One region of the Rhodoferax aquaticus genome, then DNA from elsewhere that is predicted to be linked to it. Evidence: predicted binding sites of a transcription regulator. Region 1 holds the regulator's gene; the other holds the start of a gene.
What was found. The regulator LexA, encoded in region 1, represses DNA repair genes until DNA is damaged. The targets are predictions, from matches to a motif close to ACTGTATNNNNATACAGT.
Positions count from the first base shown of each region.

Region 2: recA (recombinase RecA) is a predicted target of LexA. The motif match lies at 5,558-5,575, and genes of this name have one in related genera.

Region 1 is NZ_CP036282.1:1,633,411-1,640,851, forward strand. It holds gene EXZ61_RS07590 (hypothetical protein) at 1-144, shown strand, start outside; gene EXZ61_RS07595 (D-2-hydroxyacid dehydrogenase family protein) at 153-1,160, opposite strand; gene EXZ61_RS07600 (hypothetical protein) at 1,274-1,600, opposite strand; gene lexA (transcriptional repressor LexA) at 1,624-2,295, opposite strand; gene EXZ61_RS07610 (asparaginase) at 2,397-3,383, shown strand; gene adk (adenylate kinase) at 3,442-4,098, opposite strand; gene kdsB (3-deoxy-manno-octulosonate cytidylyltransferase) at 4,208-4,984, opposite strand; gene EXZ61_RS07625 (Trm112 family protein) at 4,996-5,178, opposite strand; gene lpxK (tetraacyldisaccharide 4'-kinase) at 5,200-6,252, opposite strand; gene EXZ61_RS07635 (ExbD/TolR family protein) at 6,257-6,685, opposite strand; gene EXZ61_RS07640 (MotA/TolQ/ExbB proton channel family protein) at 6,710-7,336, opposite strand.
Region 2 is NZ_CP036282.1:217,087-224,527, reverse strand. It holds gene EXZ61_RS01060 (TerC family protein) at 1-522, opposite strand, end outside; gene sucD (succinate--CoA ligase subunit alpha) at 624-1,517, opposite strand; gene sucC (ADP-forming succinate--CoA ligase subunit beta) at 1,529-2,698, opposite strand; gene argC (N-acetyl-gamma-glutamyl-phosphate reductase) at 2,892-3,827, shown strand; gene recX (recombination regulator RecX) at 3,909-4,355, opposite strand; gene recA (recombinase RecA) at 4,425-5,513, opposite strand; gene EXZ61_RS01030 (MarR family winged helix-turn-helix transcriptional regulator) at 5,659-6,135, shown strand; gene EXZ61_RS01025 (response regulator) at 6,228-6,902, shown strand; gene EXZ61_RS01020 (sensor histidine kinase) at 6,948-7,441, shown strand, end outside.

The sequences.
Region 1 (7,441 bases):
CAAGCACCTGCACTCGCGCTGTCTAGTGTTCTAGAGGCACCTTCGCATGCTGTGGCCACGACGTCTGTGGATCTGGCTCTCGATTTAGATCTTTCGGAGCAGTCCGATAACTTAATCAACTTCGAGCCGCCCAAGCCTGAATGACGCTTCGCTTATCTGCGCACCTGTAAAGCACCAGGGTTGACGATGTTCGAAGGTGTCCCCTTTATGAAGTTGGCAACATTGTCAAACGCCACGCTGAACATATGTTCATAGCTCGTTTGTTCTACATACCCAATGTGGGGAGTGCAAAGGCAATTCTCTAGTCTGAGCAAGGCATGCCCTTGCAAGATTGGCTCGGTTTCAAAGATGTCCACAGCGGCCATACCGGGCCGACCGCGGTTGAGGCCACCAATCAAAGCGTCTGTCTCAATCAATTCGGTGTGGCTTGTGTTGACCAGCAGTGATGTAGGCTTCATTAAGGCCAAATCAGCGTGGGTAATGATGTGCCGGGTTGACGGGTTGCATTTGAGGTGCAAAGACAAAACGTCAGATTGGCTAAAGAATTCTTCGCGGCTTGTAGCCGCCACATGGCCATCGTGCTCGGCGTTTTTTTGGCTGGTCTCGCTTCCCCATACCAATACCTTCATGCCAAATGCCTTACCGTAGCCAGCAACAAGCTGACCTACGTTGCCGTAGCCCCAAATCCCCAATGTTTTATCTCGTAGTACGCTGCCCAGACCGAAATTGGCAGGCATTGCCCCTGACTTAAGTCCTGATTGCTGCCAAGCACCGTGTTTGAGGTTGCCAATGTACTGAGGTAGCCTGCGCATCGCGGCCATCACCAATGCCCATGTGAGTTCGGCGGTTGCGCCTGATGTTTCAACCCCTTCTGCCACTGCGATGCCTCGTTCAGTACATGCAGCAACGTCAATGTAGCCCCCCATTCGCCCGGTCAGCGAGATAAGCTTGAGCTTGGGAAGTTTTTCGATCAGTAACTTGCTGATCTGCGATCGGTCACGGATAAGAACGATGATGTCAGCATCTTTGAGTCGAACTGCGAGTTGACCTTGCCCTTTGACGGTATTGGTGTACACCTTGGCTTGGTACGCATCCAGCTTGTCAGCGCACGCGAGCTTGCGCACAGCGTCCTGATAATCATCCAGAATCACAATATTCATAGCACACATTGTGCCTTGTCTTAGGCTGCTGTTATCGCCAGTTGGGACTCCGTGAAAACGCTAGTATTTAATAGTCTTCCGGCGCGCCTTTGTGCTAGGTTATGGTGGGCTATCTACTGTGCCGTAGCTTCTAACGCAACCAATCTGTCTAGCTCAGCACACACGTCAGCCATTCTTCCGGACATCACCAAACGGCCGTGACCAAAATGCGCGCTGTCGCGCTCGATAACGCGCAACACGCGAACGGGTTTCGCGACTCGCAAACCGTACGTTTTCTGAAGTGACTTGCTTGAGTAGCTTCCAAGTTGCAGAGTTCTGGACGTTGCGAAGTCTGTAGTGAAGATACTTTGCACCGGCTCGGTTGGCTTGGGAGCTGAGCGGCGACCAAACTGCTTGGTCAATGCCGCCAGCGCGGTATGGGTAATGAAGGCGAGGTTCATAGCTACAAGCACTTGATCAGCAGTTACATGAGCATGGTGTTGCGAATCAGCCCTACAGCGAGCCCTTCAATTTCAAACGACTCACCTGGCTCTACCACGATGGTTTGGTAGTCTGGGTTCTCCGGGTGTAACTCAATCAGGTGTTTGTTGCGGCGAAAGCGCTTTACAGTGACTTCATCACCTAGGCGGGCAACGATGATTTGCCCGTTCTTCGCATCTTTGGTCGCCTGTACTGCCAACAAGTCGCCGTCCATAATGCCTGCGTCGCGCATCGACATGCCACGTACTCTTAGCAAATAGTCAGGGCGATGTTGAAACAAGCTGCTCTCCACGAAGTAGCTTTGGTCTACATGCTCTTGCGCCAATATGGGTGAACCAGCCGCTACACGGCCCACCAATGGAAGTGAGAGTTGCCCGAAGCCTGGAAGCGACATCGAGTACTTTTCGCGGGAGCCAAACGGCGATTGAGCCGCATTGCTCTTGATGCGAATGCCGCGCGACGTGCCACTAACCAATTCAATGACACCTTTGCGGGCCAAGGCTTGTAAATGCTCCTCGGCTGCATTCGCTGACTTAAAACCTAACTCGCTGGCAATTTCGGCCCGGGTAGGGGGGGCTCCTGTTTGCGCGATGGCGGTTTGGATGAGTTCAAATATCTGTTGCTGCCGGGCCGTGAGTTTGGGACTATCAAGCATACTGACTCCTTAGGTCTGCATAGGTGACTACTGTTATCTTTAACAGCTGTTGCAATATACAGTAACTGTATTTTTAATCAGTTTTATGAGATTGACAAGCTATGAGCGCAAAAAAACAAGGGAAAGTCGTTTTTCTGGGAACCGGGGGAACCATTGCAGGTACGGCCAGTGATGCTTCAGACAATGTGGGGTATAGCGCCGCACAAGTGGCGGTCGATCAGCTGCTGGCATCTGTTCCTCGCTTGAAAAGCCAACTCGACGGACGCGTGTTGGTGTCTGAGCAGGTGGCCCAAGTGGACAGCAAGGACATGGGGTTTGTTGAGTGGGCGGCCTTGCATGCCCGAATACAAGATCATTTGGCGGACCGCGATGTCGTAGGCATTGTGGTGACGCACGGTACGGACACCCTTGAAGAAACGGCTTTTTTCTTGTCTCGCACCTTGTCTACTGTGGGCCTTTCGGAAAAGCCAGTTGTACTGACGTGTGCCATGCGTCCCGCATCGTCGATGACGCCAGACGGACCTCAAAACCTCTTGGATGCCGTGGCCCTTGTGCTAACGCCGGGGGCTCACGGCGTAATGGCGGTGTGCGCGGGCACCGTGCATGATGCGGCCCATGTGCGCAAGGTGCACACGTACAAGTTGGATGCATTTGACTCTGGGGAGGCTGGGCCTTTGGGCTTCGTGGAAGAGGGTCTGGTGCGTCAATTGCACCCATGGCCGGGCGTCCACCAAGGACTTACTCTGCAGTTTGAGCCGAAGGCGGGGCATGTGTGGCCGCGCGTAGACGTCGTGATGAACTATGCGGGTGCATCCGGTGCCATGGTAAGAGCATTGTGTGCTGACGCAAGTACAGAAGCTCACCCATTGCGCGGGATCGTGGTGGCCGGCACTGGCAATGGCACGATTCAGGCAGATTTGGAAAGCGCCTTGCGTGAGGCACAGGAACTAGGCATACGCGTGGTCCGTTGCTCGCGTTGTGCCAACGGTGCTGTGATTGCGGCAAGCGCATCGGATGCCTTGCCACATGCGGGTGCGTTGTCGCCAGTGAAGGCGCGCATTGCCCTCATTTTGGAACTGATGGGTTGATGCAAATGCAAAAGGCCGCATAAAGCGGCCTTTCTGGTGCACGGTTGCCGACTGTGTGTTAGCTGCTAAGGGCTTCCATGACACGTGCGGTAATGGCATCAACGTTACCTACGCCGCTAATAGCGCGGTACTTGGGGGCGATGGCGGGCTCTTGGCGTGCCCATTGCGAGTAGTAATCCACCAGTGGGCGGGTCTGTGCGCTGTAAACATCTAAACGCTTCTTGACCGTTTCTTCCTGATCGTCATCGCGTTGAATCAAGGGCTCTCCAGTGACGTCATCTTTACCTTCGGTCGCAGGAGGGTTGAATTTGATGTGGTACGTGCGGCCTGATGCCGGATGTGAGCGCCGCCCACTCATACGTTCGACGATGGCGTCAAACGGGACGTCAATTTCAATGACATAGTCCAGCATCACCCCGGCCGCTTTCATGGCATCCGCTTGGGGAATCGTGCGGGGGAAACCGTCAAACAAGAAGCCATTGGCGCAGTCCGCTTGCGTCAAGCGTTCCTTGACCAAGTTGATGATCAGTCCATCACTGACCAACGCGCCTGAAGCCATGACCGCCTTGGCCTCCAAACCTAAGGGAGTACCTGCCTTCACTGCTGCCCGTAGCATGTCGCCAGTCGAAATCTGGGGGATTCCGTACTTTTGGCAGATGAAGGTGGCTTGCGTGCCTTTTCCAGCGCCTGGTGCGCCCAACAGAATCAGTCTCATGGGTATCCTTGGATGTAGCTAAAACTTGCCTTATTGACCTAGGTACCGAGGGTGCCTAGGTGCTTGTAAATTGACCCGTGAGAATAGCACGGGCTGCCTACGCGCTAACTTACAGACTAGGGGGGCTTTGCGAGAAAATTGCTCTCACACGTTCCAAATCTTGCTCAGTGTCTACCCCCGGGCCCGGTACATGCTGGGACACGTGTACGGCAATGCGGTGACCATGCCATAGCGCACGGAGTTGTTCCAACGCCTCGGTGGTCTCAATGGGGGCTACGGTCAGCGTTGGGAACTGCCGCAAAAAGCCAACGCGGTATGCATAAATGCCAATGTGTCTCAGGGGCGCAGGGCTTGGTAAGGCCGTCATTCCGTTTGCAAAACCATCTCGCCACCAGGCAATCGGCGCACGGCTGAAATAAAGCGCAACGTTATGGGCATCCAAGACCACCTTAACGACATTGGGGTTGGCCAAGTCCGAGACATTGTCAATCGCATGTGCCGCAGTACCCATACTCGCCTGTGGGTGGGTACTGAGCAACTGGGCGACCGACTGAACTAACGTGGGGTCAATCAATGGCTCATCACCCTGCACATTGACCACGATGTCGCTGTCAGGCAAAGCCAAAAGTTCACAGGCTTCGGCTAAACGGTCGCTTCCAGAAGGATGGTCTTCGCGGGTCAGTATGGCTTCAACCCCATGGAGTGCGCAGGCTTGCGCAATGCTGATGTGGTCACATGCCACCACCACGCGTGTCCCTTCAGGCACACCTGATTGCACCCGTTGGGCTACGCGCACCACCATAGGCTGGCCCGCGATATCCGCTAAGGGTTTGTTGGGCAGACGTGTGGACGCCAGGCGGGCAGGGATGAGTACAGTGCAGGCCATAGAAAGTGTGCTTATAGGCCGAGCTCTGCGTCACTCAGTGTGCGGGCCTCGTTTTCGAGCAAGATCGGAATTCCGTCGCGCACGGGGTAGGCCAGCATGGCGCTACGTGAAACCAACTCTTGCTTTTCGCGGTTGTATTCAAGGGGCCCCTTGGTGACAGGGCAAACGAGGAGTTGTAGTAGTCTGGTGTCCATGTGGGGATGATAGCGCCGCCATCAGTCTTTACGCGAGCGCAGCGCGCTATCGATGTGGGAATCTAAGGTGTCAAAAAATGCGGGTTCCGCTGCCTGTTGCAAGGGTACCGCCAGACTATGGGGTGCATGCTGCCAGAGTTTGAGTGCGTCTTTTTCGGTGCAAATAAGCTGGTAGCCCTCGTAAATATTGGGTGGCCAGCTACTAAAGTCATAGTGATCTGGCAGCGCCAGAGTCTTGTCAAGGGGCACACCCTGTGCGCGCAACATGTCAAAAAACCGTTCCGGGCGCGCAATGCCCGCGACCGCCATGACGGGTTCGTGCCCTGGCGCATACAAGGCCGCTAAAGGAATGTGCTTTCCGTTGCGGTCTATGGCGTACGGCGCCAAACTGCGCCGCGCAACAAACTGCCCCGTTTGGGCGACGCCACCGGTGTTTAAAACGAGCAGATTCTCAGTATGTTGTCCCAGCGCCTTGATGGGCCTGCGCGGCCAACGCTCGCGCAGTGGCCCTGACGGCAGCAAGAGGCCATTGCCACACCCTCGGTCATCAAAAACGCAGACCTCGATGTCGCGGTACAAAGCATAGTGTTGCAAGCCATCGTCGCAGACGATCACCTGGGTGTGGGGATGCTGCGCCAAGAGGGCGCAAGCTGCGGCATGGCGCGAGCGCGCCACAAAAACTGGTACCCCCGTTGACCGCTTGATCAGCAAGGGCTCATCGCCCGCCAAGTCAACCGAAGTATCTCCAAGTACCTCCACGGATGCTGCGTCACTGTTACGTCCATAGCCGCGCGACACAACGCCAATCGCAAGGCCGCGGGCGCGCAAGTGTTCAACGATGGAGATGGTGGTGGGAGTTTTGCCTGCGCCACCCACGACGACATTGCCTACGACGAGTACGACGGCATCAACGCGCTGCGGCTTCGCTAGACCATAGCGGTAGCAAGCACGACGCAACACATATAGCAAGGCATAGAGGGCGGTGAGGGGCAGCAAGCCCCATGCCAGAGCGCCGCGCCGTGTCCAAGCGCGCAGCAGCGTTTGCTCGACTGCGCCGACCCACGCGGCTGCCATTGCACTACTTGTCGCCCGCCAGTGCGGTGGACTGTGTTGCAAACGTAATTTGATTCAGGCCCGCGCGCCGTGCCGCCTCCATCACGGTAACGACCGATTGGTGCTTGGCGCTGGCGTCGGCACTGATGATGACTACCGTGTCTTTACCTGCTTTGGCTCCTTCCGCCATGGCCGATGCAATGCTTTCTACCGACCGGCCAACCACCGCGACCTTGTTGACGCTGTAGGCACCGTCAGCGCCCACTGCCACGATCATTTCTTTGGGGTAGTCACGCTGTGCCTCTGTGTCCGCCACGGGGAGGGTCAGCTGCATTTCGGTGAATTTGCTGTACGTGGTGGAAAGCATCAAAAAGATCAATATCACCAACAACACGTCAATAAACGGAATGAGATTGATCTCCGGCTCTTCCTGGCGGCGGGGGCGAAAATTCATGTCAACGGTGCTCGCAAAGCGCGCTTATTTGCGCAGTGTTTTCAAGTGGCGTGCCAACTGGCTCGCTGCCAATTCAAGCGTCAACAAATAAGCGTCCACTCGGCCGCGAAAGTAGCGCCAAAAAATCAAGGAGGGAATGGCCACTACCAACCCAAACGCGGTGTTGTACAAGGCAATAGAAATACCGTGTGCCAATTGGGCGGGGTTGCCACCCGTAGATCCCCCGGGGGCTTGTGAGCCAAAAATCTCAATCATGCCCACCACCGTGCCGAACAAGCCCATCAATGGCGCTGCAGAAGCGATGGTGCCCAGCGCGCTCAGGTAGTGCTCCAGACGCTGGGCGACGACACGGCCGGCTCCCTCCATGGTGGCGCGTAAATCGTCTTCTGAACATTTCGGGTTGGCGTTGATGGCACGTAAGCCACTTGCCAGCACTTCGCCTAGCGCGGAGTTGGTTTCAAGTTGGGTTACCACGTCCGGGGCGGGCACGTTGTTGCGAGATACGGTCAGTACCTCTTGTAGCAGGTGGGCTGGCGCCACCTTGCTGGTTTTTAAGCTGATAAAGCGCTCCATAACGATGGCCAATGCCACGACAGACATTGCAATCAGGGGCCATATCGGCCAGCCAGCGGCTTGTATGATGGAAAACAAATGATCTCTCCGCGCAAAAAATAGTCTCCACGATTATGGCGCACGTGCAGACCTCAACCTTGGGCTGGCAACACAACGTCGATGCATCATGGGCGGGCACTGGCG
Region 2 (7,441 bases), 1.4 Mb from region 1:
CAAAGCAGCGCCTAGCGTCACGATAAATGGGAAGCGCTCCATGATGCGTATCATCAATGTGCTCCCGAAGATCACCAGAGGAATGCTAATTGCTAGGCCCAACACAAGAAGGACCATATTGCCATGGGCCGTGGCAGCGACGGCAATGACGTTATCCAAACTCATGACCAAGTCTGCGATCAATATGGTGCGCACAGCGCCCATGAGGGAACTGGTAGTACTTGACTCGCCTTCACCGCCTTCTTCACCGGTGATCAGTTGCACCCCAATCCACAGCAGGAGTAACCCCCCCACGATTTGCAAGTAGGGCAGTTGCATAAGTGTGGCGGCGACCAAGGTGAGGCCCACGCGCAAGATTACCGCAGCCCCAGAACCAAACATTACGGCTTTTTTCTGCTGCTCGGCAGGCAGCGAACGTGCTGCCAGTGCGATCACAACAGCGTTGTCTCCGGACAGAATGATGTTGATCCAGACGATTTCGATCAGACTGATCCAAAAATCCGCGCTTGCTAAGAGCTCCATACCCACCTCGTATCGTGTCAAAAAAAAAGTGCCCAAACATCCGTCGGGGCACTTTAGGTTACGTCAAGCCGACCTAGCTTGCGCAAGGGTTGTCAGAAAAACTACAGCATTGCTTTCAACAGCTTCGCCATTTCAGACGGATTGCGTGTGATTTTGAAACCGCACTCTTCCATCACGGCCAGCTTCGCGTCAGCAGTGTCTGCACCGCCGGAAATCAAAGCGCCAGCGTGGCCCATGCGTTTGCCGGGAGGCGCGGTCACACCTGCGATAAAGCCGACGATAGGCTTCTTCATGTTGAGTTTGCACCAGCGAGCAGCCTCTGCTTCGTCAGGCCCACCGATTTCGCCAATCATGATCACGGCGTCGGTGTCCGGATCATCGTTGAACGCCTGCATCACGTCGATGTGCTTCAAGCCGTTGATGGGGTCACCACCAATGCCAACCGCAGACGATTGACCCAAGCCAATTTCAGTCAGTTGCGCAACCGCTTCGTAAGTCAATGTGCCAGAGCGTGACACCACGCCGATGCGGCCTTTGCGGTGGATATGACCCGGCATGATGCCGATCTTGATCTCGTCAGGCGTAATCAGACCTGGACAGTTGGGTCCTAACAGCAAGGTCTTTTTGCCGCCAGCGGCTTCCTTGGCTTTCATGCGGTTACGCACTTCGAGCATGTCTTTGACTGGAATGCCTTCGGTGATGCAAATGGCCAAATCCAGATCGGCTTCTACGGCTTCCCAGATGGCTGCGGCTGCACCAGCCGGTGGCACGTAGATCACGGACACGGTAGCGCCAGTTTGTGTGGCAGCTTCCTTCACCGATGCGTAGATCGGGATATTGAAAATCGACTCACCCGCCTTTTTGGGGTTCACGCCAGCGACAAAACAATTTTTACCGTTTGCGTATTCTTGGCATTTTTCGGTATGGAACTGGCCAGTCTTGCCAGTAATACCTTGGGTGATAACTTTGGTGTCTTTATTGATAAGAATCGACATGGTTCTATTCCTTAGGCTGCGGCATTGACGGCGGCTACCACTTTTTGTGCCGCATCGGCCATGGTGTCGGCGCTGATGATGGGCAAACCAGACTCGGCCAGCATTTTTTTGCCCAGCTCTTCGTTGGTACCCTTCATGCGAACCACCAAAGGCACGCTCAAGTTCACTGCCTTACAAGCGGTGATCACGCCGGTGGCAATGGTGTCGCACTTCATGATGCCGCCGAAGATATTGACCAAAATGGCCTTGACCTTGTCGTTCTTCAACATGATCTTGAAGGCTTCTGTCACTTTTTCAGGGGTAGCACCGCCGCCCACGTCCAAGAAGTTGGCGGGTTCAGCACCAAACAACTTGATGGTGTCCATGGTGGCCATGGCCAAACCCGCACCATTGACCAAGCAACCGATGTTGCCGTCCAAGCTGATGTAGGCCAAGTCAAACTTGGATGCTTCCACTTCGGCCGGATCTTCTTCGTCCAGATCGCGGTAAGCCACGATCTCGGGGTGGCGGAACAATGCGTTGGCGTCGAAGTTGAACTTAGCGTCCAAAGCCATCACATTGCCTTTGCTGTCGCGGTTCAGTGGGTTGATTTCCACCAAAGACGCGTCAGTGTCCATGTAGCACTTGTAGAGCTTTTGGAAGATGTCCACCGCTTGTGCCGTGGAGTCGGCAGGCATGCCAATACCGTCGGAAATTTTCTTGGCTTGTTCATCACTGAGACCTGTCAAGGGATCGATGAACTCAGTGATGATTTTCTCGGGCGTGGAGTGCGCCACTTCTTCAATGTCCATGCCGCCTTCGCTTGACGCGATAAATGCCAGCTTCTGCGTGGCACGGTCAGTCACGATGGACACGTAGTATTCTTTGTTGATGTCTGCGCCGTCTTCAATGTACAGGCGGCGAACCTTTTGCCCCTCAGGGCCGGTTTGGTGGGTCTTGAGCTGCATGCCCAAAATTTCGCCCGCCAGACGCTTCACATCCTCGATGGACTTGGCGACCTTCACGCCACCACCCTTGCCGCGCCCTCCCGCGTGGATTTGGGCTTTGACCACCCAGACAGGACCTCCCAATTTTTGGGCTGCTTCCACGGCTTCTTGCACCGTGAAAGCCGGAATGCCGCGGGGAGTGGGCACACCGAATTGGCGCAAGATTTCCTTGCCTTGGTATTCGTGAATCTTCATGAGGGCTCTCTCAGGAACGGATGATTTTCACCGTGCTGCAATACCACTGGGGTATGCCCACGGCACCGGACGTTTAACAGGGGAAATGTATCATGTTGCGTCGCACAAACCTTGTTGGCGCCTTACAAGCACGGTTCTCGGGCTTGTTTGAAGCACGGATTTAAGCCGCATTTAACTCTATTTAGCACCCAATATGAAGAAGATATTTATTGACGGCGAAGCTGGCACCACCGGTCTTCAAATCCGCGACCGGCTACAAACCATGGCTGGCATTGCGCTCATCAGCATTGACCCGGCCCTGCGCAAAGACGCCGCCGCCAAGCGCGCGTTGTTGGCCCAGGCTGACTTGGTCGTGCTTTGCCTGCACGACGACGCAGCCAAAGAGACCGTGGCCATCATCGACGCTATGAACGCCGAAACCGGTGCAGCAGGCCCCCGCATCATTGATGCGTCAACCGCCCACCGCACCGCAGACGGTTGGGTCTATGGCTTTCCAGAACTGTGTGCAGGTCAGGCGCAAGCTGTGCAATCCGCTTGGCGGGTGTCTAACCCCGGCTGCTACGCCACAGGTGCCATTGCCCTGCTGCGCCCTTTGGTAGATGCGGGCTTGATTCCCGCCGATTTCCCGGTGTGCCTCCCTTCTATCAGCGGCTATACGGGCGGCGGGCGCACCATGATTGAGGCCTATGAACAAGGCAACGCACCACCCATGGAGCTCTACGCCCTGGGGCTTAAGCACAAGCATATTGGCGAAATCATGCGCTACACGGGCTTGACCCGCAGACCGCTGTTCACGCCGTCAGTCGGCAACTTTGCCCAAGGCATGCTGGTGCAGCTGCCTTTGCATTTGGACACTTTGCCCGGCGCGCCCTCCGCCCAAGACTTGCATGCCGCACTGCAAACGCACTACGCGGGCAGCGAGTGGGTCACGGTAGAACCCGCCACCGCCGACTTGAAACTAGACGCCGTGGCGCTGGCCAACACCAACAAGATGGAGCTGCGTGTGTTTGCCAATGACGCCAAGGCCGATGGCTTTGCCCACGCTGTGCTGGTGGCCCGGCTGGACAACCTGGGTAAAGGCGCCAGTGGCGCGGCGGTGCAAAACTTGAAGCTGATGCTGGACCTGTAAGGCCTAGACCCCCATCTCGCGCACTATGCTATTGATAGCTGGCTTCCCAGTATCCATGAGCGCTAGTGCCACTTTTTGGCACTAGTCATCGTCGCCAGCGACCACCCGGCGAATGGTGTCGCCACCAAAACCGCGCGCGGCGAGAAAGCGCATTTGCTTGGCGCGGCCTGCGGGGTCTAGGGCGGGTTCTGCAAACTTTTTGCGCCAAACCTCTTTGGCGCGCTCTAGCTCGGTGGCACGCAGCTGGTCGACCGCCTGCGCCACTGCCTCAGGGGCCAGGCCTTTGCTGTGCAACTCTTGGCGTATGCGTGATGCCCCGAGCTTGGAGGCCCGCCTATGGACCACCGACTCCAGAACGCGCTGCTCGCTGATAAAGCCTTTGGACTGCAAATCATCCAAGGCCAGCGCCAAACTCCCGGGCTCTTCTTCGTAGCTTTGCAAGCGCTTTTCTAGCTCAGCGCGCGAGTACTCGCGCCCGCTGAGCAAGCGCAAGGCCCGGCCTTTGAGCGACAAGGGTGGCATCGCCATCAGTGCCGCCCTTGGAACTTACGCAATAGCGCTACAACAATGAGAGCTGCTTGCGCAATCCACATGGGCTTACTCTGCCTTTTCGGCTTTATCTTGCTTCTTGGAAGACGCTTTGGCCTTAGGCGCAACATCCACGGCTAGCAAAGGAATACCGAGTGACTCACGCACCTTGTTTTCAATCTCAATGGCCAAGTCTGGGTTTTCGCGCAAGAACTCACGGGAGTTGTCACGGCCTTGGCCAATTTTTTCGCCCTTGTAGGCATACCAAGCACCCGACTTTTCCAAGATGCCGGCGTTCACACCCATGTCGATGATCTCGCCGTGGCGGCTGATACCTTCACCAAACAAAATGTCGAACTCGGCGGTTTTGAACGGAGGGCTGACCTTGTTCTTGACCACTTTGACTTTGGTCTCGTTGCCGATAGATTCCTCGCCCTTTTTGATGGTGCCGGTGCGACGAATGTCCAAACGCACGGAGGCGTAGAACTTCAGCGCATTGCCACCCGTAGTGGTCTCAGGGCTGCCAAACATCACACCAATCTTCATGCGGATTTGGTTGATGAAGATAACGGTGCAGTTGGTCTTTTTGATGTGGGCGGTGAGCTTGCGCAGGGCTTGGCTCATCAAACGGGCTTGCAAACCAGGCAAGGAGTCACCCATTTCGCCTTCCAACTCTGCCTTGGGCGTCAAGGCAGCCACGGAGTCCACCACAATCAAATCCACCGCGCCGGAGCGCACCAAGCTATCCACAATCTCCAATGCTTGCTCACCGGTATCGGGTTGGCTGATCAGCAACTCTTGCAGATTGACGCCCAGATTTTGGGCGTATTGAATGTCCAAGGCATGTTCAGCATCCACAAATGCGCAGGTGCCGGCTAGCTTTTGCATCTCGGCAATCACTTGCAGGGTCAAAGTAGTTTTTCCGCTGGACTCTGGGCCATAAATTTCGATCACGCGGCCACGGGGCAGACCACCCACGCCCAGGGCAATGTCCAGCCCCAAGGAGCCGGTGGACACCACTTGGATGTCTTCAATCACCTCGCCCTCACCCAAGCGCATGATGGTGCCTTTGCCAAACTGCTTTTCAATCTGGGCCAGGGCAGCTTGCAGGGCTTTGGCTTTTTCAGCATTAACAGGGGCTTTAACGGGTGCGTCCATGGAAATTCTCCTAAAAAATGGGGCGTACAAGGCGTCAGATAAACAGTGGTTTTAAATACAGGCTGGATACTTGAACAGTAGTTTACAACGCTGTTTGCAAACGCACAATCTTGTTTTTTAGTCAGTTTGCTTTACTATTTGAGGCATGCCTACATCCTCACCGAACCCCACGTTCCAAGACGCCCATGTCGGCCATTGGTTGCGCTTGGCCTTGGCGCGCTTTGATGCCAGGGTGTCGCAACTCATGGCACAGCACCCTGGCGTGTCCTTGGGCCTGTCCAACCTCGTGGCACGAGACCAACTGGGCGCAGCCCACATCCACATCACGCGGCACTTAAACGCAGACGGGGCGCGCTTGACCGACCTCGCGCAACGCGCGGGCATGAGCAAACAGGCGATGGGCGCTTTGGTGAACACCTGTGAGGCCTGGGGCATGGTGGAGCGCGGCCCCGACCCTAGCGATGCGCGCGCGCGTTGGGTCCAATTCACCGCAACTGGACTCGCATGGTTGGGTGCCTACCGAGATGCAGTACGGCAAGCAGAAGAAGAAATGCGCCAGTCCATAGGTGCGGAAGTAGTCACCGTGGTCACCATAGGCTTAGAGGCTTACAGCAGCCAGTAAGGCGCACAGAGCCAGGCTTCGCTAGACCTAGAATAGGCCAAGAGCGCTGCACAACCGCAAGACACACAGCAAGCGCCATACAGGAGACACACATGCGAATTCTCATTGCTGAAGATGACCAGGTTTTGGCGGACGGGCTGATGCGCGGGCTGCGCAGTGCAGGCGCCGCCGTGGACCATGTGGCAAGCGGCACCGAGGCGGACGCAGCCCTCATGACCAACACCGAGTTTGACCTGCTCATCCTGGACTTGGGCCTGCCAAAGATGCACGGCCTAGAAGTACTCAAGAAATTGCGCGGGCGAGGTTCTTCGTTGCCCGTGCTCATTTTGACCGCGGCAGACAGCGTGGATGAACGTGTCAAAGGCCTCGACTACGGCGCTGACGACTACATGGCCAAACCCTTTAGCCTGCAAGAGCTGGAAGCCCGCGTACGCGCTTTAGTGCGGCGAGGCATGGGCGCCAGCAGCAGCAACATCAAGCACGGGCCTTTGCTCTACGACCAAGCGGGCCGAGTCGCCACGATTGACGGCAAGATGGTGGAGTTATCTGCCCGAGAGCTGGGGCTCTTGGAGGTCTTGCTGCAACGCACTGGCCGCCTGGTGAGCAAAGACCAGTTGGTAGAGCGCCTGTGCGAATGGGGCGAAGAAGTGAGCAACAATGCCATTGAGGTTTACATCCACCGTCTACGCAAAAAAATAGAAAAGGGCCCTATCCGCATCGCCACCGTTCGCGGCCTAGGGTACTGCCTTGAAAAGATCCCGAACTGAGCCTAGCCCACTCACTGGCCCCACACGGTTGACGGAGTCGTCTACGTGAAGATCTTTCAACGTGAGCAACGTTCCCTTTTTGGGGAGATTTTGGACTGGATGCTCACGCCTCTACTGTTGCTGTGGCCCGTGAGCTTGGTGCTCACCTGGCTCGTGGCGCAAGGCATAGCCGGCAAGCCCTTTGACAGGGCCCTTGAGTACAACGTGGGGGCACTCGCACAGCTGATCACGGTCAACAAGAGCCGAGCGCAGTTTTCACTCCCCCTGCCTGCCCGAGAGCTTTTGCGCGCAGACGATGCAGACACGGTGTACTACCAAGTACTGGGCTCCGATGGCGAGTACCTCAGCGGCGAGCGTAACCTGCCTAGCCCCCCCGATGACGACCGTTTGGCGGTCGGTGAAATCCACATGCGTGACGCCGAATACAAAGGCGTAGATCTGAAAGTAGCCTACATGTGGGTCAGGCTGGACGTGGCGCAAGGCAAACCGGCCTTGGTGCAAGTAGCAGAAACCATGGACAAACGCTCGGTCTTGGCCAC